DNA from 3 places in the Synechococcus sp. CBW1002 genome. Region 3 is predicted to be linked to each of the others. Evidence: predicted binding sites of a transcription regulator. Region 3 holds the regulator's gene; each other region holds the start of a gene.

Region 1 (9,843 bases), 1.5 Mb from region 3:
ACATCGCTCAGGTGAACTCCAGCTGTGGCGCGGAGCAGGAGTATTTCCTGATCGATAATGCCTATCTGCCTCTGCGCCCCGACCTCCTGCTGGCAGGTCGCACCCTGTTCGGCAAGTCGTCTGCCAAGGGCCAGCAGTTCGATGACCACTACTTCGGCGCGATCCCCGAACGGGTGCAGGTGTTCATGCAGGACGTGGAGCGTCAGCTCTACAAGCTCGGCATTCCCGCCAAGACCCGCCATAACGAGGTGGCTCCCTCCCAGTTCGAGATTGCTCCTTATTTTGAGGCGGCCAATGTAGCCACCGACCACCAGCAGCTGACCATGACCGTGCTGCGCAACACGGCCAAGAAGCACGGCATGGTGTGCCTGCTGCATGAAAAGCCCTTTGCCGGCATCAACGGCTCCGGCAAACATGTCAACTGGTCGATCGGCAACGCAACCCAGGGCAACCTCCTCGATCCCGGCAACACGCCTCACGAGAATCTGCAGTTCCTGCTGTTCTGCGGTGCGGTGATCCGAGGTGTCCATCTCTATGGTCCACTGTTGCGGGCGGTGATCGCCACGGCCAGCAACGACCACCGTCTTGGGGCCAACGAAGCACCCCCGGCGATCATTTCGGTCTATCTGGGGAGTCAGCTTGAGGATGTGTTCAACCAGATCCGTGAGGGACGCCTGAGTAGTTCATCCATCGGCGGAATGATGGATTTCGGTGTGGCGACCCTTCCCGAATTCCCCAAGGATGCCGGCGACCGCAACCGCACGTCTCCCTTTGCCTTCACCGGTAATCGCTTCGAATTCCGTGCCGTGGGCTCGGGCCAGTCTGTGGCTGGACCGCTGGTGTCTCTGAACACGATTCTGGCCGATTCACTGGCCTGGGTGTCCGATCAGCTGGAAGCCAAGCTGTCCAGTGGAACCTCCGTGGAAGAAGCCAGTCTGGTTGTGCTCAAAGAGGTCATGGAGAAGCACGGCAACGTGGTCTTCGGTGGCGATGGCTATTCCGATGCCTGGCATCGCATGGCTGTTGAAGAGCGTGGTCTTGAGAATCTTCGTACCACAGCGGATGCCCTGCCGGTGTTGCAACGTGCTTCCACTCGTGAACTGTTTGAGCACACCGGTGTGCTGACACCGGTCGAACTGGAGAGCCGATTCGAGGTCTACGCAGAGCAATATATTCTTGCGATTGAAGTGGAAGCCAAGCTGGCCGTGCAGATTGCCCGGTCTCAGATTTACCCTGCCGCCATGCGCTATCTGGGTGAATTGGCTGGCTCGCTGCAGTTGCAGACCGCCATGGGCCTGCAGGTGTCTCCCGAAACCCAGAATGCGGTTGCCTCCCTCAGCCAGACCTTGATGGAAGTCAGTGGCTCCCTCCAGACGGCGATTGATCAGCCCCCCCACGGCACCGAGGCCCACATGCGGCACTGTGCTGAAACACTGCTTCCCTTGATGTCAGACCTGCGCACTGCAGTGGATGGGCTGGAAGCCCTGGTGGACGACAATCTCTGGCCCCTGCCTTCCTACCAGGAGATGCTGTTCTTGCGTTGAGTCTGACCTGATTCAGCCCCTACTCACATCGGGTTGTTCTTGGCCCCGAAGGCTCGCCCTTCGGGGCTTTCTGCCGAAGCAGCGCTGGCGCCCTGGAGCGTGAGCTTCTGAAGATGTCGTAAAGGTGACAGTCAGCAGCTGTCACAGGAGCGATGATCCTTGATGGTCTCTGAGTTGCTTGCCGATGTCTGCATCGATGTCGCCTGCCAGCGCTTCCCGTTCTCCCTCCTTGCGCAGCAGCACGTCCAGCTCGTCTCCACCGCGCCCTTTCGAGCGAGGTGGCGGCTTCAATGCCGTTGGTCCACGCCTGTATCGGTTGGTCGACCTGCAGGGCATGCCTCACCCGGTTCTGGATGATCTCTATGACTCGCTCGAGTCAGCCTGGAGTGAAGCGATCAGTTGGTGGCAGGAAATGGGTGGTGCCGTGGGCGGTCCGGTCGGAATTGGGGTTGAAGTGAGTACAACCAATGGAGATTGGCGAACACTCAGATACCCAGGCTGTTGAATCAATAACGATCGATGGAATAGATCCGCAGGGTTCCTGATCCAACGGCTGATGGTATTGGGTTGGGTCCAGCTGGAATGGCTTCTACCTGGAACATGTACGTATCAGCCTGGGCAGGGTTATGCCATGGCTTGATCATCACTGTGATCGTGTTTCCGGGCGGTATCGGCTCTGGGAAGCTCAGCTTGAAGCGGCGGAGACTTGGGTCAAAGCTGGCTTCAACCGGGACTGGAGCTCCACCGTGACGGGGTTGCCCTAGAAAGGCCCGGGTTCTCTCCGGGCTGAAGGGGAATTGCCAGTCTGCACCGCGAGTCTGCTGAATGGTGAGACCGCCGAGTGATGCACCAGCATCCTCGGCAAGGGTGAGGGTGAAGTAGTACTCAGCCCAACGCTCGAAGACATTGGTGTAATAACTCCTCAGATCTACTTTCCAGGGGGCTCTGAGGAACACCGTGCTGCCGCGTAGCTCGACAGCTCCACTTCTCAGGGGTTGGAAGACTGCTGCGCAAGCCAGACAGGACAACAGCCCCAATCCAACCCGGGTCCTTTTCCAAGGATTCAGCCTTGTGATGTCGAAGCTGGAGGTCATGGCGCGCCTTGACTGGTTGCTTGGCTGGACTCAGCGAGCGCTGCCAACGTTCCCGGTGCTGACTCTGGAAGCGGCGGAAGAACTGGTGGTGGTAGAAGTCGAGTCAGATGGGGGGTGGGGTCGAGTGCCTCAACCGCAACATCGCCACGGCGTCGCAGTTCAAAATGAAGATGGGGACCGGTGGCCTGCCCACTCATGCCGACGCGGCCAATCGGCTGGCCAGCCTGGACCGCATCGCCTGGTTGGAGATCCGTGGATTCCAGGTGGGCGTAGAGCGTCTCAAGTTGGCTGGTGTGAGCCAGCACCACGGTGAGGCCATACCCACCAACGGATTCAACCAGAACAACGGTCCCTGCAAGGCTGGCTCGCACACCAGTTCCAGCGGGTGCGGCGAGGTCGAGGCCCGTATGCATTCTCCAGGCTCCGCGGGCTTCGGAAAAGCGCCAACCCCAGGGATCCACCTGCTGGGTCGCTCCAGCCAAGGGATCCAGCAGTGGAGGAATGGATTGCACACCTGAAACCGCGTTGCTGTGGTCCGCAGCGCGATCGTCCAACGAGCCAGCAGATGGCAGAACATCGGCCACCGCCAGACGCGTGGGAATGGTCGCTGGTCTGGGGGGAATTCCCGGCGCTGCGGTTTCGTCCCATGACGCCCAGGCTGGGGCTCCCCCTAGGACAACAAGCAGCAGGGCCAGAGAGCCTGAAGCGGCCATCACATCACCCGTTCAAGCGGAACGACCAGAACAGCCACACGGTGAACTGAAGCCGCGCCACCGTCCAGTGGCAGGGACAGCTTCAGCGACTGGCTGTCAGGAATGGACGCGGATCCTGATCCCGGCGATGGCGCTGTGAGAGGGCTGGTGGTTGATCGTCGGGGCTGCGTGGATCGAGCTTTGCTGTGTCCTCAAGGGCCTGGCGCAGCAGCCGGGCTGAATGAAGCGGCATATCGCGCGGAACGCAGATGTGATCCCGCAGGTCACGCAGCCGGACGGCACTGCCTGGAGGTGGAATGCATGCCGTCCCCTGGATCAGGCGGGTGAGAGCAGCACGCAGGGCCTGATCAAAGCCGCTGTTGGAGGGTTGGCGCGCCACCAGCACAGTCCGATGCCGCAGAACCCTGGCGAGGGCTACGGCCGCAGCATCCGGCGGCACGGGTGCAGACGTTTCGGGGTCGGGCTCACAAATGGGCCATGGACCTCGATCGACTCGACTGGCGATGGCCTGCTGTTCAGCCGTGCCACTGGGATAACAGCCACCCATCTGAGGGGGCAGATCGTGGGCGTGGGTATGGATGTCGCTCTGGGTCCCGAGATACGTGGGGCGTCGCTCAAGGGCCTGGAACCAGCGATCGATGGCTGGATGCTCCTGACGCAAGGCATAAGCCTTGTAGTAAAGGAGGCTAGCCGCCATCCGCTCGAAATAAGGCACGAAAACCAGGTCAGCCGTACTGAAGTCACTCAGCAGGAAGGGGCCAGGAGTGTGCTGCAGCTCTGCTTCCATGCACTGGGCAGCACGGCGAAACGCATCACGGCGGTGACTGTCGTCGTCGATGGAACGGCTCGGTGTGCAGAGCCACTGACACCAGGATCGAAAGATCTGGCGTTCCAGGCGCCGCAGGGGCAGCACAGTGGGATCGTTCATGCCTGGACCGAGTGGAGCAAAACTTGTTTCCAGAGTCTCCAGGATGCGATCGCTCTCGGTAACCAGATGTCCATCGATCTCCAGAGCGGGCAACATCCCCGAGGCAACCCGTTGGCGGTACCAGGACTCCTTCTCGCCGTAGCAGAACATCGTGACCTTGCGGATGCGATAGGGAACCCGCCGCTCCTCCAGCCACAGCCAGACCTTTTGACAATACGGACACCAGGCGTGGTGGTCGCGGTACAGGGTGACCCGAACGGAAGCCTCGGGTTGTCCGAACAGCCTCAAGGTCGCCTGGGAATTGGTCAGACCTTCAACAGGATCGTCCAGTGAAGCTGCAAGCGTCTCGAGGCTGAGCCAGTCAAGTGGCAAGCAGGCCTCGAATGGGATTGGCGAAAGTTCGGAAGGCATGACAACAATCATGGAGTATCGAGCCTCTACTCGTGACGCTCACAAAACCAGCCACATAATAAAAACACCCCTCAGCCCAAAAGGACTAAGGAGCGAACTGATCAATAAAGGAATTTTCAGTAAGCAATCAGATCAGTGAGCTTCAAATCAGTGAGCTTCAGATCAGAGTGACATCTCCGGATTCACCGGTCCGGATGCGAATAGCATTTTCGACGTTGGTAATAATGATCTTGCCGTCGCCAATCTCACCGGTCTGGGCGTTCTTGAGCAGAGCCTCCACGACCTTGTCACAGCTATCGTCAGTCACCACCAAGGTCAGGAGAGTCTTGGAGAGAAGACGTGCTTCCACCTTCACACCGCGATACACCTCTGTGTGCCCCATCTGTTTGCCGAAGCCTTGGACGGTGGTTACGGTCATCCCATTGATGCCCAGTTCCACCAGTGCGTCCTTGACGGGATCGAGCTTTTCGGGACGGATGATGGCCTGAATCTGTTTCAAGGCTTTGGCAAGTGGCTGGATCTCCACTTTGTCAGGGTCCGCCCGGAGGTGTGTAGCAAATGTTGCCAGATGCAACGGCAGATGCGACGAATCGCTGACACAGCTGCCGCTTGCATGGGAATCAGCCAGACGGTGTGGATTGAGGAATGACAGGCCCCTGGAGGCACGGATTGGCGATTTGGTAGCGACGGACACTTAGCAAAGGTGCCTTAACGAGCACTTTTGGACCTCAGGGAAGGGCTTCATGGCCTTCCACTCCCGTGCAGCCTCTGCTTTTTTTTGAGTCATCACGCTCCATGACAGTTGCTCCGCGCGCCCCCAGACGCACCGCCTCGAGGCGTCTGCAGGAGGCCAGTCTCATTGAGGCTCCGTCGCTGATTGTTCGCAGCATTCGGGGTCTCTCATCCCAACGCTCCCTCACCTGGCTGGCCTGCGTGCCACTGGCCTTGCTTGGTTTGGGCGTTTTCAACCTGTCGGCCCACGCGGCTGAGCTCCCTGAGCTCACGCCAGCGTTCCTGGCCAACAACATGTTCATCTTTGTCTGCGCGATCCTCGTCGTTTTCATGAACGCCGGTTTCGCCATGGTGGAGGCGGGAATGTGCCGGCAAAAAAATGCTGTCAACATTCTGCTGAAGAACCTGATTGTGTTTGCTCTTGCGGCAAGCGCCTATTGGTTGATTGGCTTTTCGCTGATGTACGGCGATGCGCTGGTTGATGGTTGGCTGTACTTCAACGGGCTTTTCTTTGATCCCGAAGTAACTGCTGAAATGGTCACCGAAGGCAGCCTTGTTCCTTCTGTTGACTTCTTCTTCCAGGTTGCATTTGCTGCTACGGCGGCCACAATCGTTTCCGGACTTGTTGCTGAAAGGATCAAGTTTGGCGAGTTTGTTGTTTTCTCGCTGATTTTGGTTGGATTTCTCTATCCCATTGCCGGCGCTTGGCAATGGAATGGTGGATGGCTTTCCAGTCTCGGTGGCGAAGCCGGGGGTTTCATTGATTTTGCTGGATCCTCGATCGTTCACTCCTTCGGAGCCTGGGCTGGCCTGGTCGGTGCAATCCTGCTTGGTCCCAGGATCGGTAAATTCGTAGGCGGCAAGCCGATGGCTTTGCCTGGTCACAGCATGGCCATTGCGACTCTCGGTTGCCTGATCCTCTGGATCGGTTGGTATGGATTCAACCCTGGATCCCAACTCGCCATGGATCAGGCTGTTCCTTACATCGCCGTGACCACCACCTTGGGTGCTGCTGGTGGTGCGATCTCCGGAACTGTCATCTCCCAGATTCGAGGTGGAAAGCCCGACCTCACCATGACCATCAATGGCATCCTTGCCGGTCTGGTCAGTGTCACTGCGGGATGTGACGGCATTTCGATGGCTGGTGCCTGGGTCATGGGCTTCATCGGTGGCGGCCTCGTGGTCTTCTCGGTTGCCTTCATCGACAGCCTGAAGATTGATGATCCGGTTGGTGCCTTCTCCGTGCACGGCACCTGTGGAATCTGGGGAACCCTTGCAGTTGGGCTGTTCAATCAGGAGAAAGGCCTGTTCTACGGCCATGGCTTCACCCAATTCGGCTATCAGATCGTCGGCGTCCTTGCCTATGGCATTTTCGCTGTGATCACCTCTTTGATCGTTTGGTCGATCATTGGTGCCATGTTTGGAGGCATTCGGGTGTCAGAGTCTGAAGAAATCGAAGGTCTCGACATTAGCGAGCATGGCATGGAAGCTTATCCCGACTTTGCATCTTCTGCAAAGTGAACTTTAAATTCCGATAATCCTCATTAGGGTTTCAGAATTTTGTTGATTCAATCACCGCTCCTGGGCTTGCTCTCCGGATCGGTGATTTTTTTTGTCGACAGGGGAGGCCCTTAAAGGTTAGGAGTTTCTTTGAATCAGGAGATAAGACACATGTTTCTTGATTCTCTTTTGTTGGGGGCCTTCTTCTCGCATTTTTGATGACATGCGCAACAAAGCATCAGCGATATGGTCTTTCCTATTTAGTTAGCCATCAACCATCAACCATCATCGTCTTCTAGCAGAAGCTGCTGAAAAGCGGCATACAGTTCTTGATTCTGACTCTTCAGTTCGGCTTCATGTCGTCCGGCTTTTTCGGTTGTTTTGCCTCGCTGCTTCCCCTGCCGCCCTTGCCGTTGTTGGCCGCTGGACCGGACTCGCCGATTGTCATCCAGAGCGTCTGCCTTCACGGGCTCAGGGTTGCTGGATGTCTTCACCTCCATCTGACGTAACCGATCCATGAGATGGGGCGGCACTGTCCCGTCGGGACTGACCCGCATCAGCTGGCGAAACAGTTCGGCCGGGTCCTCTTCGGTTTCAACTTGATGGCGTCGCTCACTGGTCGTATGGCCAGGCGCTGGCTTGGGCTGAGGCAAAGGCAGCGGCTGTGGTAAGGCTCGTCCCAGCTGCTTCAATCGTTCCAGGCTATGGGCATCAAAGCTCATGATGGTCAGCATCCCAGGGTGTCGCGGGTGTCGCGACCAGTGATTGGGTTGGTGCCGCTGGCTGAGGCACAGAGAGTCTTGAGCGCATCGGCGCGCAATGGAACATTGGTGAAGTCGGCACCATCGATGGCCACACTCTGAAAGCGGGTGTTGAAGGCAAAGGCATCTTCAAGCACCGCATCGCGAAGGTCGGTTCCATTGAAGACCGCCGAATCCAGAGTGGCTTCGCGCAGATCCGCTCCTCTCAGGCTTGCGTCCTGCAGCTTTGCGCCGAACAGGCTGGCGCCGCGGAGATCGGCTCCAGTGAAATCGGCATCGCGCAGGTTGGTGAGGTTGAAGGTGACACCACGCAGATCCGCTTCCCGGAAATCCGCCCCGATCAGCACCTGCTTGGCATAGTCCATCGCTGCTGGAGCAGGTGCTGCCCAACTCAGAACACCCAGCAGCATCACGATGGCGCTCAGGCATCCAGCCAGCAAGCGGCCCAGACGTTCCAGTTTGAGCCCTGCGGAGTGGCATGGCACCAGGTCCAGCAGGCTCGGAGAGGCTCCTTGGGAGGCCCTGGCCATAGCGAATCGACGGGTGGTCCAACCCTAGGAAAAGTTTGGGACGGTCTTCCTGCCGCGATGACACCGCTGGGGAACTCTGCTCAAGTCACCCCATGCTCTGGATCGATGGGACTCCACCGACGATGCAAAGCCTCCACCCGGGAGCGGGGTCAGGGGGCAGAGGACTGGGCGGCGTTGCTGCTGCAGCGACATGGCTGGACCGTGCTTGCCCGCAACTGGTGGTGCCGCTGGGGTGAGTTGGACCTGGTGTTGGCAAAGCCCCGGCGGTTGCTGCTGGTTGAGGTGAAAGCGCGGGGGCGTTCAGGCCGTGATGGAGGCGGTGTAGCGGCCTTCGGCGTGATCAAGCGGAGGCGTCTGGCCCGGGCATGGGCGTGCTGGCTGGCAGCCCATCCCCATCTGGGAGATCGGCCGGTGGAGGTGGTGCTGGCTCTGGTACCGCTGCCGGTGGGGCTGGATGCGGTGCGCTGGTTGCGGATTGAGGCTGGTCTGGGTTGAGGGTGGTCTGCTGGCAACCACCGCTCCTAGGGCGCCTGGGTCGGGGGCGGATCAGTGGTGTATTCCACCGAGCAGCGGTAGCGGGTGTTGTTGAATCCCACCCCGAATTCTTCGCAGCGCTGCCCTGTGACCGTGGCTCCGGCAGGGATCTGCTCCATGGCCCGCTGCAGGGCATTGGACTTGTCCCAGACCGATTCAGCGGTTGCACTGCCGGCCTGGGCAGGTGACGGCCAGGACAGCACCGTGCCGATCAGAGCGCAGCCGATGCAGATCAGGTTCGGAGGGTGGCGGAGCATGGACGATCTCTCGCAACGACGAGCAAGGCTTCTCTCTTGATAGCCAGGCTGGGCCTGTGGCGCTGCAATCTGGATGCTTGTTCCCGGCCTGCCATGACTTTCGCTGCCCACCGGGCGCGCAAACGCTTTGGCCAACACTGGCTGATCGATCAGAGCGTTCTGGATCGCATCGTGGCCGCCGCTCAGCTTGGGCCTGAAGATCGGGTCCTGGAGGTGGGGCCTGGACGCGGAGCCCTGACGGAACGGCTTCTGGCTTCGCCGGCGGCATCTGTGCAGGCGGTGGAGCTGGATCGTGACCTGGTTCAAGGCCTGCGACAGCGCTTTTCAGATGATCACCGCTTTCATTTGATCGAAGGCGATGCCCTCGTGGTTGCCTTGCCAGCAGCCGACAAAGTGGTGGCCAACATCCCCTACAACATCACGGGACCCCTGCTGGACAGGCTGCTGGGCCGCCTCGATCGGCCCGTGGAGCCGCCCTACGCACGCCTGGTGTTGCTGGTGCAGCAGGAGGTGGGAGAGCGGATCCGAGCCCGTTCCGGCAGCAGTGCCTACTCGGCGCTGAGTGTGCGGATGCAGTTGCTGGCGCATTGCCATTCGGTCTGCAGTGTGCCGCCTCGGTGCTTTCAGCCGCCGCCGAAGGTGATGTCCGAAGTGATTGCCCTGGAGCCGATGGCGGCTTCCGACCGCCTTGAACCCCGTCTGGCCCGGGCCGTGGAGTCGTTGCTGCGCCGCTGCTTTGCCGCCAGGCGCAAGATGTTGCGCAACAGTCTCTGCGGCCTTGTGGGTGACCAGGAGTTGCTTGCCGTGGCGGCAGAGGCCGGGATCGACCTTCAGGACCG
Region 2 (9,843 bases), 380 kb from region 3:
CAGCCTGGGCCTGTTCGCCGAAACCGAGCCGCGCTGCTTCGTGCTCACCCCCCTGGCGGAACTGCTGCGCAGCGACCATCCCGCCTCCCAGCGCCAGTTCGTCCGCATGCTCGGCGGTGAGCACTACGACGCCTGGGCCGACCTGCTCCACAGCGTGCGCACGGGCGAGAGCGCCTTCCGCCACCATTTCGGCGAACCCGTCTTCCCCTGGTACGGCCACAACCCCGAGCGCGGCGCCATCTTCGACGGCGCCATGACCGACTTCTCCCGTGTGGAGACCCAGGGCCTGCTGGCGGCCTACGACTTCAGCTCCCTCACCCACCTGGTCGACGTGGGCGGCGGTCGGGGCCAGCTGCTGCAGGCGGTGCTGAGCCACCACGGCCACCTGCGCGGCACCCTGTTTGATCAGCCCTCCGTGGTGGAGCCGGTGGCGGTGCCGCCGGCGCTGGAGGGGCGCTTCCAGGTCGCCTCCGGCGACTTCTTCCACTCCGTGCCGGCCGGAGCTGACGCCTACCTGCTCAAGCACATCCTCCACGACTGGGGCGATGACGCCTGCCTCACGATCCTGGGCCACATCCGCGCCGGCCTTGCCCCCGGCGGCCGGGTGCTGATCCTCGAGCAGGTGATTCCGCCAGGCAACGATCCGGCCCCCGCCAAGATGCTCGACCTGAACATGCTCGTGATGACCGAAGGCGGCCGCGAGCGCATCCCCGGTGAGTACGCCAAGCTGCTGGAGCGGGCCGGACTGCGCCTTCAGGCGATCACCGCCACACCCTCGCCGATCAGCGTGGTGGAGGCGGTGCTGGGCTGAGCCTGCCAGAGTTGTTCCATGACCGCCACCTTCCCGTGGGTCCGGGCGCGCCTGTCGCGCCGCATCGCCTTCTGGATCTTCCTCAATTTCCTGGTGGTGGAGGCGATCGTGCTGGTGCCGTCGGTGCTGCGCCAGGCCGAGCGGCTGGGCCTGCAGCTGCGGGAGATCACCAGCGCCAAGATCCAGTGGCTGGTCGCCATGCAGGCGCCAGGAAGTCCTGAGGCGCTCCTGCAGGAGGTGAAACGGCTGCAGGGGCCAACCATGGTGGCCGATCTGAAAGGTGCGGCGCTCTACCGCGCCTCCACCGGGGAGCTCCTGGGGGGCTTCGGTTCCAAACCCAGCCTCCGCTCGGCTGCGGCTTCCGATGCTTCGCTGCAGGGGCGCTGGTTTCCCGGCGAGAACGCCTACGACGGCCTCTGGAGACCCCAGGTTCTGCGGGGCAACGACCTGGTGCTGATCGTGCGGCACAACGATGCCGCCCTGCGCCAGGGCCTGCTGGTCTACGTGCGCAACATCGTGCTGATCGTGCTGGGCATCGCCAGCGTTCTCACCCTGATCACGATGGTGGTGATGCAGCGCCTCGTGATCGGCCGGGTGCTGCTGCTGCATGATCACCTGCTCCGATCCGGCACCGCCTTTGAGGAGGGGATGCCAGCCGATCCAGACAGCTTCCTGATCCCGGTCGCCGCCTCACGTCGCGCCGATGAACTCACCGACGTGATCGAGGCTTTCAACCGTTCCTTCCAGCGCACCAGTGGAGAGATGGAGCGGCGGATCGCAGCGGAGGCCTCCGCCCAGGCCGAGCGGGACCGCTCCGAGTCGCTGTTGCTCAACATCCTGCCGGCGCCGATCGCTGAGCAGATGAAGCGTGGCAGCCACACGATCGCCGAAACCCACGCCGATGTGACGGTGCTGTTCGCCGACATCGTGGGGTTCACCGCTCTTTCCTCCCGGATTGATGGCGACGCCCTGGTGGTGCTGCTCAACCGCGTCTTCTCGAGCTTCGACGACCTGAGCGAGCGCCACGGGCTCGAGAAGATCAAGACGATCGGCGACAGCTACATGGTGGTGGGTGGCCTGCCGACCGCACTCGACCACCACGCCGAGGCCGTGGCGGAGATGGCCCTGGCGATGCAGGCGGCGATCGCCCAGGTCGAGGCTCCGGTGGCAGGGTCGCTCGCTCTCCGCATCGGGATCCACAGCGGGCCCGTGGTGGCCGGCGTGATCGGGCGCCGCAAGTTCATCTACGACCTCTGGGGCGAGACCGTGAACGTGGCCAGCCGCATGGAATCGAACGGGGAGCCGGGCCGGATCCAGATCAGTCAAGCCACCTGCCGCAAGCTGGCCGGCTCCTATGCCACCGAACGTCGCGGCCAGGTGCCGATCAAGGGCGTGGGGGAGATGACCACGTACTGGCTGCAGGGCCGACTTGCGTCGTAGTCGCTTCAGCCGCTTGAGCCGTTTCAGCCGCCGAGGTAGGCCATCTCTGCCGGAGTGGCTCGGCCCGCGGTCGTGCCAACGGCCTCCCTACGGTCTTCGCTGTAGCGGTCCTGCCGCTGTTGCCAGAGTGCCCCGATCGCAGCCCGCAGTCCCGCCGCATCCGCTGATGCTCCTGTGGCCGGCCGGAGCCAGGGTTTGAGGTCGCTGCCGCCGCTGGCGAACAGGCAGGTGTAGGCCACGCCGTCGGAGGTGACCCGCAGGCGATTGCAATCGCCGCAGAAGGGGGCGCTGATCGAGGCCACCACCGCCACATGCAGCGGCGCGGCGCCGGCTGAAGACCCCGGGTTGTCGAGGTAGCGCCAGCGGCTGGCGGTGCCCTGGGCGGGACGCCCCACCGGTTGCAGCGGCCAGTGGGCTCCGATGTGCCGCACCATCTCGGCGGCGCTGAGCACCTGCTGTGGGTCCCAGCCGTTGCGGTTGCCCACATCCATGAACTCGATCAGGCGCAACTCCACCCCCCGCTGACGCGCCAGGGCCGCCAGCGGGATCAGCTGGTCGTCGTTGCGGCCGCGGGCGATCACCGCGTTGAGCTTCAGCTCCCCCCGGGCCGGATCGAAGCCGGCGGCGCGGGCGTGCTCGATCGCCTCCAGCACCCGCTGCAGCAGCCGCTCCCCCCGTGCCGCCTCGGCCTCTGCAGGCGGGGCGGTGCTGGCCAGACCGGCCATCCGGGCCACGCTGGCGCCATCGGTGCCATCAAGGCTGAGCGTGATCCGATCCAGCCCGGCCTGCCGCAGCGCCCTGGCCCGTTCCGCCGTGAGCAGCGCCCCGTTGCTGGTCAGGGCGATCTCGCGCAGCTGGCTGCCCTGGCCGCGGTTGCCTTGTCCGCTGGCGGCACCACCTTTCAGCGGCTGCAGGCTGCTGATCAGCTCCTCGAGCGGTGCATAGAGCAGTGGCTCCCCGCCCGTGAGCCGCAGCGAGGAGAAGCCCAGCCCGGCGGCGGTCTCGACCAGCTGCCGCCGTTCTGCCAGGGTCAGCAGCTCGGGCGGATCCCGATCGTCCGGGCAGCAGTAGGGACAGGCCAGGTTGCAGCGGGCCGTGAGCGACAGCCGCAGCACCCCCGGCGTGCGGTGGAGGCGATCGAGCAGAGGGACTGGGGGGGCTGAGGCGGCAGGGTCCACGCGGGCATCAGCCCTTGAGGCTTCGGCTCCGCCCAGCCTGCCGGGTTATGCCTTGGGCTGGCGAGTCACGGCCCGGCTGCCTTGTCCGGTCGTGCGGCTGGCCCGTCGTGTGGCCAGTCGTGCGGATGGTTGCAGTTCCTCAGCTGGGAGGGCTCCAGCCTCACCGGCAGCACCGGCTGGCGATCCAGCCAGCTCTGCAGACGGCGATGGCCCAGTGCCAGCCAATCCTCCAGATCGCGGCGCACGGTTGGCGTGTTCGGGTAGACCCCCAGCAGGGGCTGCAGGCGCTGGCCGTCGTGGGCGAGGCAGAACTGGTGGGGGTGTTGGTCTGCGGCCTCGAGCAGCTGCCGCAGGCTCTGGGTCTCCAGCCAGGGCATGTCCACCGGCATCAGCAGCAGGATTGCGTCGTCCGGGTGCCGGTGCATCAGCCGCGCCAGGGCCCGCAGCGGCCCTCGCCAGGGGGGTGGTTCCTCGAAGCAATCCAAGGGCACGCCCAGGGGCTGCGCCAACCCTGCGGCCAGGGCCAGGTGGGACGAATGGCGGCTGCAGAGGGTGATCGGCTGCTCCAGGGCGGCCAGCCGCCGCAGCCCCCGCTCCAGCCAGGTGCCGCCGGCCGGATGGGGCAACAGGGCCTTGTCGCGTCCCATGCGGCGGCTGTCACCACCGCTCAGCAGGCAGCTGCGCAGCAAGGATCAGCACTGCTCAGCCGGTGGATTTCGGCAGTAGCTGCTGCTTGCGAGGATCACGCTGCCGTCCACAATCGTCAGAGGTCTGGTCAAGACATTCGCTGATCAGATGGCTTGAGAATGCCAAGGAGGGTGGCTGAACCATTGCTCTGTCTTCCTGGTCTGTCTTCCTGGATCGATACAAGCAGCGATGCAGTCCGGCATGAAGGCTGCTCGATGACCATCCGTAACTTTGGCTACATCGCGGGTTTGGTGTGAGCTGGTCTAATGCCTGAGCGGTTGGCATGGTGCGCCGCTCAAAGGCTCCGCCCGATTTTCGAGAGGTGAGGGTCGCCATCTTGATTTCACATGCTTGCCGAACTCTGGTCACTCCAGGGCAGATATAAGACACTGCATCTCACCTGGTTTGCCTTTTTCCTTACTTTCGTTGTCTGGTTCAACCTTGCACCCCTGGCCACCACGGTCAAGGCCGAATTTGGGCTCAGCGTTCCTCAGATCCGCACCCTGGCGATTTGCAACGTTGCCCTGACAGTGCCCGCCCGCATTCTGATTGGAATGCTGCTCGACAAGTTTGGACCCCGAATTACCTACTCCACGTTGTTGGTGTTTTCGGCGATCCCCTGTCTGATGTTTGCGGCCGCTCAGGATTTCAACCAGCTGGTTGTGGCCCGCTTGTTGCTTTCCATCGTGGGCGCCGGGTTTGTGATCGGCATCCGAATGGTGGCTGAATGGTTTCCCCCCAAGGAGATTGGCGTTGCCGAAGGGATTTATGGCGGCTGGGGAAATTTCGGCTCGGCTTTCTCTGCCTTGACCCTGGTGATCGTGGCCGGCTGGCTGTCATTCTCCGGTGGTTTTGAAGTGGATGGTGCTGTTCTGAACTGGCGAGGTGCAATTGCCTTGACGGGCATCATTTCGGCCGTCTATGGATTGATTTATTATTTTAATGTAACCGATACGCCCCCCGGAAAAACCTATCAAAAGCCCCTTAAGACTGCTGGTCTCGAGGTGACATCGATCAAGGATTTCTGGGGTCTGATCGGCATGAATGTGCCCTTCGCGGCGATCCTGGCGGTGCTGGCCTGGCGCCTCCAGAAAGTGAAGTTCCTTGATGCGGGTGGATATACGATTGCCCTGCTCCTGGTGCTGGTTTTCTTTATCTTCCAGACCTGGGGCATTATCCGCACCAACAAGGCCCTGATCCTGGGTCAACGCACCTACGACAAGGACGATCGCTATCAGTTCAAGCAGGTGGCGATCCTGGAGCTCACCTATATCGTCAATTTCGGGTCCGAGCTGGCGGTGGTGTCGATGCTTCCCACCTTCTTTGAAACCACCTTTGACCTTCCCAAGGCAACGGCGGGCATCCTGGCCTCCGCTTTTGCCTTCGTGAACCTGATCGCCCGTCCTGGCGGCGGCCTGCTGTCCGACAAGCTCGGTTCACGCAAGTCGACCATGGGATTTCTCACCATCGGCCTGGGTATCGGCTATCTGGTAATGAGCATGATCAAGCCCGGCACTTTCACCGGCAATGCTGGCATTGCCCTGGCCCTGGTGCTCACGATGGCCTGCTCGTTCTTTGTGCAGGCTGGCGAAGGCTCCACCTTTGCCATGGTGCCGCTGGTCAAGCGCCGGGTCACCGGCCAGATCGCTGGCATGGTCGGGGCTTACGGCAATGTGGGGGCCGTGGCTTACCTCACGATCTACAGCCTGCTGCCCGTCTGGATGGGTGGCGCTTCGGCGGAGCCTTCGCCTGAAGTGATTGCTGCCTCCAACAGTGCCTTCTTCCAGATCCTGGGAGTGGCTGGCTTGATCGTGGGCTTCATGTGTTACTTCTTCCTCAATGAGCCCAAGGGCTCCTTCGCTGATCAGCATGAGGGTGAAGCCGTTGCTGCCGCCTCCCCCGTGGGCTGATTGCCCGCTGTTTTGAGGCCTGGTTCTCCACCACGACCGTCGACATCAGGCAGGCCGATGGCCTGCCTTTTCCATTGTGATCGTTGTCTGTTCATGGTTGATTCCGCTGCCTCCTCCCTGCGCTCCCAGTGCCCCTATTGCGGAGTTGGGTGCGGGCTTGAGCTGATGCCGCCGGCCTCGAAAGGCAAGCCAACCCGTCGAGGTGACGATGGCCTGCCGGTCTGGGGTGCCCGGGGCGATCGGCAGCATCCCTCCAGTCTCGGACAGGTCTGCGTCAAGGGAGCTACGGTCTGCGACACGCTGGATGGGGGAAGGCAGCTGCAGCCCCTCTATCGCGCCAGCCTGGATGATCCGTTGGCGCCGATCTCGTGGGATCTGGCCTTGGAGCGGATTGTGCACCAGATCAAGGCGAGTCTGGCTGGCAAGGGGGCAGACGCGATCGCCATGTATGGCTCCGGCCAGTTTCACACCGAGGACTACTACCTCGCCCAGAAACTGTTGAAGGGGGCGATCGGGACCAACAATTTTGATGCCAATTCACGCCTGTGCATGAGTTCGGCTGTGGCCGGCTATGCCTGCAGCCTGGGCTCTGATGGCCCGCCCTGCAGTTATGACGACCTTGACCACTGCGGCGTCGCCTTTCTGATCGGCACCAACATGGCGGAGTGCCATCCGGTGCTGTTCCAACGTCTGCTCAAGCGCAAACGGCGCCAGCCTGGATCCCTGCAGCTGGTGGTGGTGGATCCGCGCGCCACCGCCACCGCTGCCGCCGCCGATCTGCATCTGCCGATTCGCCCGGGCACCGATCTCGTGCTGCTGCACGGAATTGGCCATCTGCTGTTGCGGCAGGCATGGATCAATTTTGAGTTCATCGAGGGGGAAACCGAGGGGTTTGCGGCCTATGCGCAGTTGATCCAGGCCTGGACTCCCGATCGGGTGACGCGGATCTGTGGCATCACCGAGGAGCAGTTGCAGGCTGTGGCCTCCCTTTGGGGTGGTGACGGTCCGGTGCTCAGCCTCTGGTCCATGGGCGTGAACCAGAGCGTCGAAGGCACTGCCACCGTGGCGGGGATCATCAACCTGCATCTGATCACCGGTCAGATCGGCCGTGTCGGCGCCGGACCGTTCTCGCTCACGGGACAGCCCAATGCGATGGGGGGGAGGGAGGCCGGTGGCCTCTCCCATCTCCTGCCCGGCTATCGCACGGTCGCGGATCCTCTGCATCGCCGGGCGGTGGAGCAGGTCTGGGGGTTCCAGCCTGGTGCGATCAGCCCCGCCCCCGGGCTCACGGCCTGGCAGCAGGTGGAAGCGATGGAGGCGGGCGAACTCGATCTCTGGTGGGTCGCCGCCACCAATCCGTTGGTGAGCCTGCCCAATCTTGAACGGGTCAAGGCGGCGCTGCTGCGTTGTCCCCTGGTGGTGGTGAGCGAGGCCTATGCGGAGACGGAAACAGCTCAGTACGCCCATCTGATCCTGCCCGCTGCCCAGTGGAGCGAGAAGGAGGGTGCCATGACCAACTCCGAGCGACGGGTCACCCTCTGCCCCTGCTTCCGCCCCGCTCCCGGCCAGGCGCGTGCCGATTGGCAGGTGTTTGCCGAGGTGGGTCGCCGCCTTGGTTTTGTGGATCAGTTCACCTATGCCTCAGCCGCTGAGGTCTATGCCGAGTTCGTGCAGCTCACCGCCGGTCGTCTTTGCGATGTCTCCGGTCTGAGCCACGATCTTCTCCGTCTGGAGGGGCCCCAGCAGTGGCCCTTTCCGATCGGCACCGAGCCCACCACCGAAGCCCGGCGGCTGTACACCGATTGGCGCTTCGCGACCCCCAGTGGGCGCGCCCGCCTGATCGCCGAGCAGCCGATGGGGCTGGCGGAGCCCCCCAGTGAGGCCTATCCCCTGGTACTCACGGTGGGGCGCTACCTCGGCCACTGGCACACCATGACCCGCACGGCCCGTGTTCCCCGGCTCACGGCGATGCATCCCGAACCCCTGCTGGAAATCCATCCCGACGATGCCGAATCCCTGGGCCTGGAGAGCGGAGCTCTGGCCTCGATCAGCTCACGCCGGGCCAGCATCACCGCCAGGGTCGACATCACCGAACGGATCCGGCCAGGCACGGTTTTTCTGCCGATGCACTGGGGATTCATGCAGGAGCAGGCCTGTGAGGTGAATGCCCTGTTGCACGAGCAGGCCTGCCCGATCTCGAAGCAGCCGGAACTCAAGGCTGCGGCCGTGTGTGTTGCGCCGGCGCCGGCGCGACAGCTTCAAGGGAAGACCTCGATCAGCGCGGCCGCGAGGTTGTGATGGTCGTGCCCGGGGCGGGCCAGCTTGCAGAGGGCGAAGCGCTCCAGTTCTGACAGGGCAAGCCAGCACTCCGGGCTGAGGCTGTATCCCAGTTCGGCGGCGGCCGTCGTGACCGCCACGGGCGGTTCACCTCCCCGCTGCCAGGGTTCCTGGCTGGCGATCGGCAGGTCTGTGGCTTCGCCATCCGGCAGGTCCCGGGTGCGCTGCTTCAGATGGGTGGCCAGGGCCCGGAGTGCCTCGGCATCGTCGCCCCAGAGCACCAGCTCCTGCCGCTCCGCTTCGGGCATCGCCAGCCAGTGGCTGAGGCGAAGTTTGATGCCGGCCAGATCAAGTTTGCGCCTCACACAGAGAGGGATGCAGCGCCAGTTGCCGACGAAGTCGTGCTCAAAATCAAAGCAATGGCTGCCCTGACTGGCCTGGTCAGGACGCATCGGCCCTCCACTGGATCAGACGCTGCAGCTGGGTCAGACCGGCGCCGCTGTTCACCAGGTTCCGGGCCATGGCCAGGCCACGCTCGAGATCGGCCTGCACCCCCGCCAGAGAGAGATAGACGCCTGCATTCCAGATCAGAGCCGTTGTCAGCGGGCCCTGTCCGCCCAGGGCCGCCAGCGCCTGTTGGCTCCAGCTGTCCAGCTCGAGCCAGGGCACATCGTTGTCGTAGCAGCCATGGTCACGGGGATGGAGGATCATCCGCTCGATCTGGTCACCCCGCGCACGGGCGGTGATGCAGGCCCGGCTGATCGGCAGGTCTGTGCTGCCTTCCAGGCCTTTCACGGTGATCACCTCCTCCTCTCCCGCCAGATCCAGTGCTTTCCATGCCCGCGATTCGGTGGGGGGATGCACGAAGCCGCTCACCAGGAGATGGGGACCGCGGTGGGCGGTCCAGAGCAGTTCGAGGCTGGCGACGGGTGGGCGCTTCCCCAGATCTTCCCGAATCTCGGTGAGCCGCTCCGCCAGGGGGAAATGATCGGGCTGATGGATCAGGGCCAACCGCTGCTGAGTGAGCCCCTCCTGAACGGTGGCCAGCGGCAGGTGCAGCAGATCGAGGCCCAGGGAGGCGAACAGTTCCATGGCCGTCACCCCGTATTTGACCGGCATCCGGCTTCCGCCCTGCAGCACCACCGGCAGGCCGGCGGCAGCCAGCACCAGGCTGGTCAGCGGGTAGATCGGGGCTGTGCGGGTGCGGCCATCAAAGGGCATGCCGAAGCTGACCGCTCGCTCGGTGGTGTGGAGGGCGGGGCCGAGGTCCCTGTAGAGATCCAGCATGCCGGCGAGTTCCTGGGTCTCCGGTCGTCGAATCCGGTGGGCGATCAGGAAGGCACCGATCTGGGCTGGACTGGCCAGGCCGCGCAGCATCAGCTCCAGAGCATCCCGCGCTTCGCTGCGGCTGAGGCCCTGGCTGGTGTGCTCACCGCTGCCGATTTTCTTGAGATAGAGCTTGAATCGCTGGCGTTCATCACTGGGCTGTCTGGCAAATGCTGCTGCGGCTTCCAGGGTGGTCGTGGGATCTGGCGCGGGA
Region 3 (9,843 bases):
CCGCCTGCGGGACGAACCGGAACTCTGGGTGGAGGCGATCCCCTATCCGGAAACGCGGCTCTACGTGAAGAAGGTGCTGGGCAACCTCTGGAGTTACAGCCAGGGGACTGCCACGATCAGGCCGAAGCCCCCAACGCCTGGCCGTGGGTGCTCAGCCAGCGTCCTGCCATGAGCCCTCCCAGCACCAGGATGTTGAGCACAAGAACCATGGTGGTGGAGGAGGGCACCACCCGGATCCGCACCAGATCCAGACGGGCCAGCAGCACCGCCGGCGCCAGGATCAGCACGTTGGCCAGGATGTTGAGGTGCAGCAGGTACAGACCAGCCAGGGTGACCAGCAGCAGGCTGACCACCAGGCTCACCACCCGACTGGCGGCCATGAGCTGAGAAAGACGGAACAGGAGGAGATCCGGCATGGTGCAGATCACCACCACCACAACGGCGTGCAGGTACTCCACCAGCAGGATGAAATGGCCGGGGCTTGAAAAGCGCTGGCTCAATTCCGGCAGGGTAAGGGTCCAGTGCATTCCGAGATAGACACTCACCCCGATCAGCAGGAGCACGAGGGGAGCCCGGAACGGCAGGGCGATCAGGCGCAGCACTGAATTCATGGCCGATCCAGGGTCATGGCTGATCCAGCACCAGGGCGATGGCCTCAAGCGGGCAGCTGGGGATGCACTGCTCGCAGACGAGGCAGCGGTCCGCCTCGAAGTTCAGCCTCCAGGCCGGTGCTTCGCAGCGCAGGGCACCACTGGGACAGATGGCGGTGCAGATGCCGCAATCGACGCAACGATCCGCGTCGATCCGAATCTCCCCAGGGGCACGGTTGAGCGCCAGCCCCTGGCTCTCCAGCCAGACCTCAGCAGCCTCCAGTTCGTCGATGTCGCCGGAGAGCTCCACCACCATGGTGCCGCTCTGATTCGGCGCGATCTGGGCCCGCAGAATCTTGGCGGCGATGTCGAAATCCACAGCGAGCCGGTAGGTGATCGGCTGGTGCACCGCTTCCCGCGGGAAATGCAGCGTGAGACGTCGTTTCACGGGGCCGCATCCTTCGGGTCGGACGCTAGCAAGGTCTTCAGGTCAGGGCTGACGCTGAACTGCCAGAGTGCCGGTCGGCTCCCTGCGGCAGATGGCGAACCCAAGCGATCCTTCCCCGCCCTCGATCCCCCTGGGCCGACGCGAGCGTGTGCTGCTGGCGATGATCGCCGCGGCACTGGCGGTGGCGTTGGTGTGGTTACGGGGAGGTCTCCATCCGGAAGCCCCGCTGGAGCAGCTGGCCCGCCGGTCGCTGGATCTGCCGGTGGCCCTGAGCAATGGCCGGCCCAGCCTGGTGGAGTTCTACGCCGACTGGTGCGAGGCCTGCCGATCGATGGCGCCGGCCATGGAGGCGGTGGAGCGGCAGCATCGTGATCGCCTCAACGTGGTGCTGCTCAATGTCGATAATCCGCGCTGGCTGCCGGAGATCGAGCGCTACGAGGTGAATGGCATTCCCCAGCTGGAACTGTTCGACAACAACGGGCAATCCGTGGGCCGCTCCCTCGGAGCCCGCAGCGCCCCTGAGCTCAACGCCCTGGTCGAGGCGTTGATCGATGGCACGCCGCTGCCGCGCCTGGCCGGCGTCGGCGCCGTGAGCACTCTGGCCGACACGGCCCAGGCACCGGCCGTGATGGCGGATCCCCGCAGCCACGGCTGACGCCCTGCCCACCCAAGCACCCACGCCCCTCCCCATGGATCCCCGCTTCCGGGTCGCCCTGATCGCCGCCACTCCCGAGCCGCAGCGGTGCGTCTATGCGGCCATGCATCAGGACTACAGCGAGGGCTTCGTCGCCGCCGACCCCGGCAGCTGGCCCGAGGAGGCCAAGGCCGGGGAGATCTGCATCAAGCGTCTGCTGGCAGGTGAGCGCGGCCACTTCGGACCACTGGAGCATGCGCAGATTGTTCTCAATGTGGGCTGGTTCCCCCACTCGGTGATGCAGCAGGCCCGCACGCATCGGGTGGGTGTGAGCTTCGATGTGCAATCGATGCGTTACACGGGCGAACGCATCTGCCGCGCCGCCGATGGGGCGATGGAGCTGGAGGAGGTGTTCTACCTGCGGCCGGTGGGCTCTTACAGCGACCGTCAGGGCAAGCGCTACCTCTACAGCGAGGAGCAGCGGGCGATCGATCTGCAGCTCTGCCAACAGGCCGCTGAGCGCTACCGCGACCTGCTGGCGGCTGGCTTTGCCGAAGAGCATGCCCGCGGCATCCTGCCATTCGATTACCGCCAGCACTTTGTGGTGAGCTTTTCGCTGCGGGCCTTCCTCCACTTTCTCGATCTGCGGGCCAAGCTCGATGCCCAACAGGAAATCCGCGCCCTCTGCGATCTGATGTGGCCCCACCTGGAGCGATGGGCACCTGAATTTGCTGACTGGTACGCGAAAAGCCGGCTGCACAAGGCCCGTCTTGCCCCCTGAGCAGCGATCCTTCGCCAAACTTGAAGTTGCCTGATCGCCTCTCTACCTGGCAGCTCCCGTGTTCCCTCCCGTCCGCGACTCACTGCTCCTGACCCTGCTCGGGATGGCTGTGGCCACAGGCGGGCTGGCCGGATCGGCAGGCCATGCCCAGATGCTTCTGGATGCGGCAGGGGCCGGATCGGTCCAAGGCATTCTGCAGCAGCAGGGTGGGGCAGGCTATGGCCAAGTCCTGGACAAGATTCGCCAGCGCCTCTCCAACGAGTCCGGGGCAACACTCAGAAATCCACAGAGTGCCGCGGGCTCAGGGAGCAGCAGCACCCCCCCGGTCGACACCTCCGGGGCGGCAGTGGCAGCACCCACCACAGGCTCAGATCCAGTGTTCTGGATCAACGACCAGCCCGTCCTCCTGTGCAGCAGCGGTTTTCCCTGCCTGGGCGCTATTCAGCGAGCCATGGGGTTGAACGGACGCTCACGGAACAGAGCATGGCGCCATTGATCCTCATGGCCTGGCAGGCCATGAGGACCGCAGAGCAGCAGGATGACGGGCTCTTCATTGCCCGGGCTACCAGTCGGTTCAGACCCTGGCCAGGGTGACCCGCTCGGGCTGATCCTGATACTTTCCGGCACGATCCTGGTAGGTGGTGTCGCAGGGATCGCCTTCGAAGAACAGCAGTTGACAGATACCTTCGTTGGCATAGATGCGGCAATCTGCGCCGGAAGAATTGCTGAATTCAAGCGTGAGATGGCCCTCCCACCCCGCTTCAGCGGGTGTGGTGTTGACGATGATGCCAAGCCGGGCGTAAGTGCTCTTTCCCAGGCAAATTACCGTGATGTTGGGCGGCACCCTCAGCTTCTCCATCGCAACGCCAAGGCCATAGGAATGGGCCGGCAGAATGAAAAAGGCGCCATCGATGTCCTCATGCAGGGGGGCCGGCTCCAGATTGGCTGGATTGAACCGCTTCGGGTTCATTACCGTGCCGGGGACATGGCGAAAGATCAGAAACTCCTGCGACGACAGACGCAGGTCGTAGCCATAGGAGGAACAACCAAAGCTGAGCACCGGTGCGCTGGAGGTCTCGGGTTCGAGATGCCTCACCAGATGGTCTTCAAAGGGATGGATCATGCCGGCATCGGCCCGCTCCTTGATCCAGCGGTCGTTCTTGAGCATCAGCCGCGGCGCAGTTGGGTGACCTGATCGGCCATGGCCATCAGAGCGGCGGGCATCGCCGGGCCCGTCAGGATGACATCCAGCTGAGCCGGCCGCTGTTCCAGCACCTCGGTGACATCCAGAAGAGACAGATAACCCAGCTCGATCGCCAGCCCCAGTTCATCAAGCACCATCAGATCCACGGCGCCCGCCAGCAGCTGCTGGCGGCTGAAATCCCACACCTCCCGGACAGCCGCCAGGGCAAGGTCCTGCTCGGCTTCAGCCTGCAGGGGCGCCGCAAGGCAGGCGGGCACCGCCGGCCGCAGCCACTGCAGGCGGCCGCAAAGCCAGAGACTGCGGCCCAGCCCCTGATCCACGCCACCTTTGAGAAACTGACTCACCAGGACGCGACTGCCCAGACCCGCCGTGCGCAGGGCCTGGCTGAACACGGCGCCGAAGCTGCCGCGGAAAGGGGCTGTGTGCACCTGAAGCAGCCCTTCGGCCTGGGGCACGGGCCGAAGGGGCACTACAGCGCGAGTCGCTGGGCGGACAGGGTCAGTTCGCTGCTCAGGCCGGGCCTCCAGCCGCTGACCCCGGACAGAGATGTCACCCCGCTGGGAGGGGCGATGGCTGCCCTGGGGGCTGGCAAGACTGGCGGTCATGGACATCCCGGAGGGCGATGGGGCCGGGCGAGCGGATCATTCCGGCCGACCTGGACAGGGACCGAAGCGATGGGATCGGACGCTGCGCTGGAACCTGAATGTAGCGGCATCTGCGCCCTGGACAAGCCACACACACCATCCCTGGTGGGAACAGACGGTTTCGCGGAAACGGCGGCACAGGCTGCGACAGGCGTCAACAGCCGCACAGGCCCAGAGCGCCAGGGGCTGGCGAGCGGGAGCGGAAGCGGAGGCCCTGACAGCAACCGTGTTGGTTGCTACAAGAAAGAGCAGGGTCGCTCCGTAGCTTCCCAGTTCCTGCCCCGCCGTCATGGTCGGCGCTACTCGCGGCTTCAGCCGTTACGCCCCCCCTCCCCCCAGCGGCTCCGCTGGCACCGGGTCGGGTGTGTCCGGCGGAGCCGGAGCCACCCTTCTCGAAGTGATGCGCGGTCTCGGCGGCAGCAGCGTCGAGACCGTGGAGCGTGGCAAAACCATTTTCTTTCCCGGAGATCCGGCCGAACGGGTCTATCTGCTGCGTCGCGGCGCCGTGCGGTTATCGCGGGTCTACGAATCCGGTGAAGAAATCACCGTGGCACTGCTGCGGGAAAACAGTCTGTTCGGTGTGCTGTCGCTGCTCACCGGGCAGCGATCCGATCGCTTTTATCACGCCATCGCCTTCACCCGCGTGGAGATGGTGACCGCTCCCGCCACCTCGGTCCGCCAGGCCATTGAGCGCGATGCCAGCGTCGGGCTATTGCTGCTGCAGGGCTTGTCCTCCCGCATCCTGCAGACCGAAACCATGATCGAAACCCTCACCCACCGGGACATGTCCTCCCGGCTGGTGAGCTTTCTGCTTGTGCTCTGCCGCGATTTCGGTGTGCCCAGTCAGGAGGGGATCACGATCGACCTGCGCCTCTCCCACCAGGCGATCGCCGAGGCGATCGGCTCCACCCGGGTGACGATCACGAGGCTGCTGGGCGACCTGCGCAACGACGGGCTGGTGCAGGTGGATCGCAAGAAGATCACGGTCTTCGACCCGATCGCCCTGGCCAAACGCTTCAGCTGACCGCCTCCACTCCAACCAGGTCAGCTGAGCAGATTGCGGTAGCGATCCAGCCAGCCCTGCGGCACGGCACCGAAACGCTCTGCCAGACGCTCCACCATCGGTAGATAGTCGCGCGCCATCTCCCGCTGAAAGCCCAGGGGGGGTTCCCGGCCGCCGGCGGCCACGTTGACGGCCGGCGGCAGACGCAGTCGCTCGTTCAAAGGGGGCGCGGCCAGAAAGTCGAACAGGTCGTCGGCGAAGGCTGCAGGATCACTGATGAGCTGTTCGAAAAAGCAGCAGTGCAACTGAGCGGGCTGGAACACCGCCTCGACGGTCTCGATGGTGCGGAGGTAGTTGGAACGGCTCACGGCGCCGGGCATGCGGGCCTGCTCCAGCAGAGCGGCAATGTCGGCCTCACCGTCGAACTGGCCCTTGCGGACCCGGTTGCGGATCGCCGACCAGACCCTCAGCACGGGATCGCGCATCACGAACACCAGCCTCAGCTCCGGTGCCAGACGCTGCATCCGCTCCCACACCGGCCGCTCCAGGGTGGCGTAGGCGGGGGTGATCTCGCCGACCCGCTTGCCCTGGCGACGTCCCTGACCAAACAGGCGGCAATACCAGGCATCACTGCGCGGCAGGAACCAGTAGCGGCCGAACCAGCGGGGATCGCGGGCGAAACGCTTCAGGTCCCAGAACCTGGCGCGTCGCCGCTCATCGGCGTCGAACACGCCGAAGCGGATCTGGGGCTTGTCAAAGTAGTGGAGCTCCTTGACCGGCGTGAGCCACAGATCCGGATGCTGGCTGAGAACCCTGTGCAGCCAGGTGGTGCCGGAACGCTGGGCCCCGATCACCATGAAGTCCGGAACCATCGCGGTGCAAGCCGGGCGGGCCAGACATTAAACGACCCAGAAGCACCGACCGGACCACAGACACCGGAACAGGCCAAGGATCAGACCCGGCGGGACGCCTCCCCAGACTGTCCGCACCGTGTCGGACGACGGGGTCTGTGCTGCAGGATGCAGCCTTCGGATCCCCCGGATCCGAAGGCTGACAGCGGAACGACGGCGTGGTGAGGCAGCGATGACGGGTTGGTTGTTGATCCTGGTCCTGCTGGTGCTGGGCGGCGTGCTCTCCACCCTCGGTGATCGGCTCGGCAGCCGCGTGGGCAAGGCGCGCCTCAGCCTGTTCAACCTGCGACCGCGCCGCACCGCCGTGCTGATCACGGTGCTCACCGGATCGCTGATCAGTGCCATGTCCCTGGGCCTGATGCTTCTGGTGAGCCAAAGGTTGCGGGTGGGCCTGTTCGAACTGGACCAGCTGGAGCAGAGGCTGCAGCAGAGCCGCGACGATCTGGCACGCAGCCGCCGCGACCTGGTCGGTGCCCAGGCCGCCAGCGCCACCGCCCAGCAGGCCAGCCGCCGAGCCCAGGCGGCCACCAAGCGGGTGGAAGGGGAGCGAAAACGGGCCCAGGCCCAGCGGGATGAAGCGGAGAAGCGGCTGCAACAACTGCGGCGCGAACTGCTGCCCCTGCAGCAGCAGCGTGCCCGGCTGGAGGCCGAGCGCGATCGCCTCAGCCGCGATGTGGCTAACCGGGACCAGGAGATCCGCCGCACCGAAACCGAGTTGGCGGCGGTGCAGGAGCAGATCAAGGAAGGGGAGAAGGAACTCCAGGGCCTTGAAACCAAGATCATCGCCCTGCGCCGCGGCGATGTGGTGATCAGCAGCGGCCAGCCCCTGGCCACCGCCAAGGTGACTCTGGAGCGACCGGAACAGGCCCGGGACGTGATCAACACCTTGCTGCAGCAGGCCAACCGGCTCGCGTTCCAGCGGGTGCTGCCGGGGGAGCCGCCGGACCGCCAGATCCTTCTGGTGCCAAGGAACGACATCGCCAAACTGGAGACTCTGCTGGCCCGCCCCGGCTCCTGGGTGGTGAGCCTGCTCTCGGCCGCCAACGTGCTGCGCGGTGAGCAGCAGGTGCTGGCCTTTCCAGACCTGCGGCCGAACCGCCCCGTGGCGCGGGCGGGCGACGTGCTGGCCACCACCAGCCTCGAACCGGAGGTGCACAGCCCCCAGCAGGTCAACAGCCGGCTGAACCTGCTGCTCGCTGCCGCCTACGCCAAGGTGCAGCGCCAGGGTTCGATCACCGATGGCCTGCAGTTCGACGCGGCCCTGCTCAACCAGCTGGCCCGCTCCCTGAGCGAGCGACCGGAAGATCAGGCGGCCCAGCTGGAAGCCGTGGCCGTGCAGGATGCCGACACTCCCGATCCGATCGTGGTGGAGCTCCGCTGGATCCGGCCACGCAACGGACGCCCCTGAACGCCGTGCCATGGCCACCCACGCCTCACCCGAGCCGAGTGATCGAATCCCTCACGGCGATGCACCGCAGCAGCGAGCCGGACTGGCGGGGTTGGATCCGGGCCGCAGCAAGTGCGGCCTGGTGTGCACCGATGCCACGGGGCAGCGGATTGTGGCGGCGGCTGTGCTGACCCCGGAAGCGACCTGGCACCAACTGAACAGCTGGTGCGCCGAGGGGCTGGTGGCTGAGATCGTGCTGGGCAACGGCACCGGCTGCCGGCACTGGCAGACAAGACTCGCGACGATCGCTGCTGTGCATGTGGTGGAGGAGCATGGCAGCACCCTGGCGGCGCGGCAGCGTTTCTGGGAGCTGTTCCCGCCTCGGGGCTGGCGGCGCTGCCTGCCCCGAGGGCTGCGGCAGCCGCCCCGCGACTGGGATGATGTGGTGGCGCAGTTGCTGCTCGAACGGTTCCTGGGTCGAACCCTGCCGCGCTCCTGATCCAGAAGGGGAGGTCCGGCTCCGCGCTGAGCCCGGGATGCCCAGCCCGATTTCAGAGACTGGCGCGCACGGTGAAGGCGTAGTCGCCGCCGGCCTCGAGCTGGTAATCGGCCTGGAGCAGAAAGCGCAGCAGAGCGTCCTGGATCAGGGCGCGGCCCAGGGAGGGCTCCACGTTGAGTTCACCACGATCGAAGGCCCAGCAGAAGGTCCACTGGAACCCGCCGGCGGACACCTCACCCTCCAGCACCCGCTGGCTGAAACTCTGGCGCAGGACCCGCAGCTGGGCGGTGGTGGCGGGCAGGCGGCTCACGAGGGATACATCACGGCGAAGGGCTCACGACAGGCAGATCAAGGCTGACAAAAGCCCATGGCAGACATCAGGCTGCCGCAGCCTGAAGCGAAAAACTGTTCAGGCGGTTGCCGGCCCGCTCGATCCCGAGCCGGCGGATCAGGTCGATGCCGGCCACCACCTCATCGAGCACTGCGGCCAGGCCAGGCTGCTCGTCCGCCGAGAAGCGCCCCAGCACGTGGGACACCGTGCGGGCCCGGCGCTCGACGGGATGCTCCGCTGGAGCGCCGATGCCGATGCGCAGCCGCGGAAACTCCTGAGCGCCGAGGTGCTGGATCGTGCTGCGCAGGCCGTTGTGTCCACCGGCGCTTCCGCTGGCACGCAGGCGCAGACGACCGAAGGGCAGATCCATGTCGTCCACCACCACCAGCATCTGGGAGGGTTTCAGGTCGAACCAGTCGAGGGCTGCACGAATCGAGCGTCCACTGTCGTTCATGAAGGTCTGCGGCATCAGCAGCCGCAGGCGCCGATCGCCATGGCCCACCTCCGCCAGCAAGCCGTGAAGCTTGGCCTGCTGGCGAAACCCGACGCCCTCCTGGCGTGCCAGGCGTTCGAGGGCCATAAAGCCCACGTTGTGACGCGTGTCGACGTATTTGGAACCCGGATTTCCCAAGCCGACCAGCAGCCGCAGGTCCACTCCAGGCAGCGTGGTCTCGGTGGTCACCGGAGGCGTTGGACTCACGGATTGCAGGGAAACATCCCCCGAAAAGGTCTGCCCGAGGCTACGGCGCGGGGGATGGGCAACACCGCTCAGCCCCTCGAGAAGACAGCACAACCTTTCGAAAGGCTTGTGACAAGGAGTGGCAAGGCTTCAGGCCATTGGCGTGGCTGACTCCCCACTGGCCATGGCAGACCCAACCTCTCCACTGGCCGTTGCAGGCGCAGACCCCTCAGGAAGCGCCGGTGACGCCGGGGTCGCAGACGGCTCCGGCTCGGTGGTGATCGCGGAGCGGAACTCCTTCTCAAACTCCTGGGAGGCCGACTGAAAACCCTTGAGCGTCCGACCCAGGGTTTTGCCCAGTTCAGGCAGCCGCTTGGGCCCGAACACCAGCAGGCCAATAGCGGCGATCACCGCCAGTTCGGGCAAGCCGATACCGAAGAAATTCATGCAGGAAATGCGGCTGGGTCAGGAATCAGCCGACGCCGTTCCAGTTGACGGTGATGCCCTCGAGCAGGAGCGACTTGTTGTAGAGCTGCAGGATCACGAGGAGGAAGACCAGGAAGAGGAGCATGAACACCCCCATCACCGGGGTGGTGCCCCAGCCGGGAACGACCTTGCCGTATTCGGAATTCAGGGGTCGCAGCAGATTTCCGAGGGGGGTGCGTTGGGCCATGGAGCTCAGTCCTCTCGATCAAGGAATCGTGACGGGTACTCTAAAGGTCACACCAGGGC

Evidence for each region. The regulator NtcA, encoded in region 3, controls nitrogen genes in cyanobacteria. The targets are predictions, from matches to a motif close to GTANCNNNNGNTAC.
Region 1: a site for NtcA is predicted at 5,371-5,384, ahead of H8F24_RS15420 (ammonium transporter). Genes of this name have one in related genera too.
Region 2: a site for NtcA is predicted at 4,342-4,355, ahead of H8F24_RS06010 (NarK family nitrate/nitrite MFS transporter). Genes of this name have one in related genera too.

The regions. Positions count from the first base shown of each region.
Region 1 covers NZ_CP060398.1:3,127,878-3,137,720, forward strand. The annotation lists gene H8F24_RS15390 (glutamine synthetase III) at 1-1,544, shown strand, start outside; gene H8F24_RS15395 (hypothetical protein) at 1,686-1,835, opposite strand; gene H8F24_RS15400 (DUF2808 domain-containing protein) at 2,051-2,638, opposite strand; gene H8F24_RS20270 (M23 family metallopeptidase) at 2,635-3,351, opposite strand; gene H8F24_RS15410 (glutathione S-transferase family protein) at 3,434-4,690, opposite strand; gene H8F24_RS15415 (P-II family nitrogen regulator) at 4,848-5,189, opposite strand; gene H8F24_RS15420 (ammonium transporter) at 5,486-6,943, shown strand; gene H8F24_RS15425 (hypothetical protein) at 7,201-7,644, opposite strand; gene H8F24_RS15430 (pentapeptide repeat-containing protein) at 7,650-8,093, opposite strand; gene H8F24_RS15435 (YraN family protein) at 8,319-8,708, shown strand; gene H8F24_RS15440 (hypothetical protein) at 8,735-9,004, opposite strand; gene rsmA (16S rRNA (adenine(1518)-N(6)/adenine(1519)-N(6))-dimethyltransferase RsmA) at 9,098-9,843, shown strand, end outside.
Region 2 covers NZ_CP060398.1:1,252,342-1,262,184, forward strand. The annotation lists gene H8F24_RS05990 (methyltransferase) at 1-811, shown strand, start outside; gene H8F24_RS05995 (adenylate/guanylate cyclase domain-containing protein) at 830-2,251, shown strand; gene H8F24_RS06000 (GTP 3',8-cyclase MoaA) at 2,275-3,429, opposite strand; gene H8F24_RS06005 (molybdenum cofactor guanylyltransferase) at 3,495-4,118, opposite strand; gene H8F24_RS06010 (NarK family nitrate/nitrite MFS transporter) at 4,464-6,026, shown strand; gene H8F24_RS06015 (molybdopterin oxidoreductase family protein) at 6,120-8,324, shown strand; gene H8F24_RS06020 (nitrate reductase associated protein) at 8,285-8,755, opposite strand; gene H8F24_RS06025 (anthranilate phosphoribosyltransferase family protein) at 8,745-9,843, opposite strand, start outside.
Region 3 covers NZ_CP060398.1:1,627,582-1,637,424, reverse strand. The annotation lists gene H8F24_RS07785 (lytic transglycosylase domain-containing protein) at 1-172, shown strand, start outside; gene H8F24_RS07780 (hypothetical protein) at 117-611, opposite strand; gene H8F24_RS07775 (NIL domain-containing protein) at 625-1,038, opposite strand; gene H8F24_RS07770 (thioredoxin domain-containing protein) at 1,130-1,693, shown strand; gene thyX (FAD-dependent thymidylate synthase) at 1,728-2,453, shown strand; gene H8F24_RS07760 (hypothetical protein) at 2,533-2,679, opposite strand; gene dcd (dCTP deaminase) at 3,028-3,621, opposite strand; gene H8F24_RS07750 (cob(I)yrinic acid a,c-diamide adenosyltransferase) at 3,621-4,262, opposite strand; gene ntcA (global nitrogen regulator NtcA) at 4,591-5,325, shown strand; gene H8F24_RS07740 (sulfotransferase) at 5,346-6,176, opposite strand; gene H8F24_RS07735 (DUF3084 domain-containing protein) at 6,388-7,623, shown strand; gene H8F24_RS07730 (resolvase) at 7,634-8,101, shown strand; gene H8F24_RS07725 (DUF3146 family protein) at 8,154-8,411, opposite strand; gene pth (aminoacyl-tRNA hydrolase) at 8,479-9,141, opposite strand; gene H8F24_RS07715 (TatA/E family twin arginine-targeting protein translocase) at 9,262-9,558, opposite strand; gene psbH (photosystem II reaction center phosphoprotein PsbH) at 9,584-9,784, opposite strand.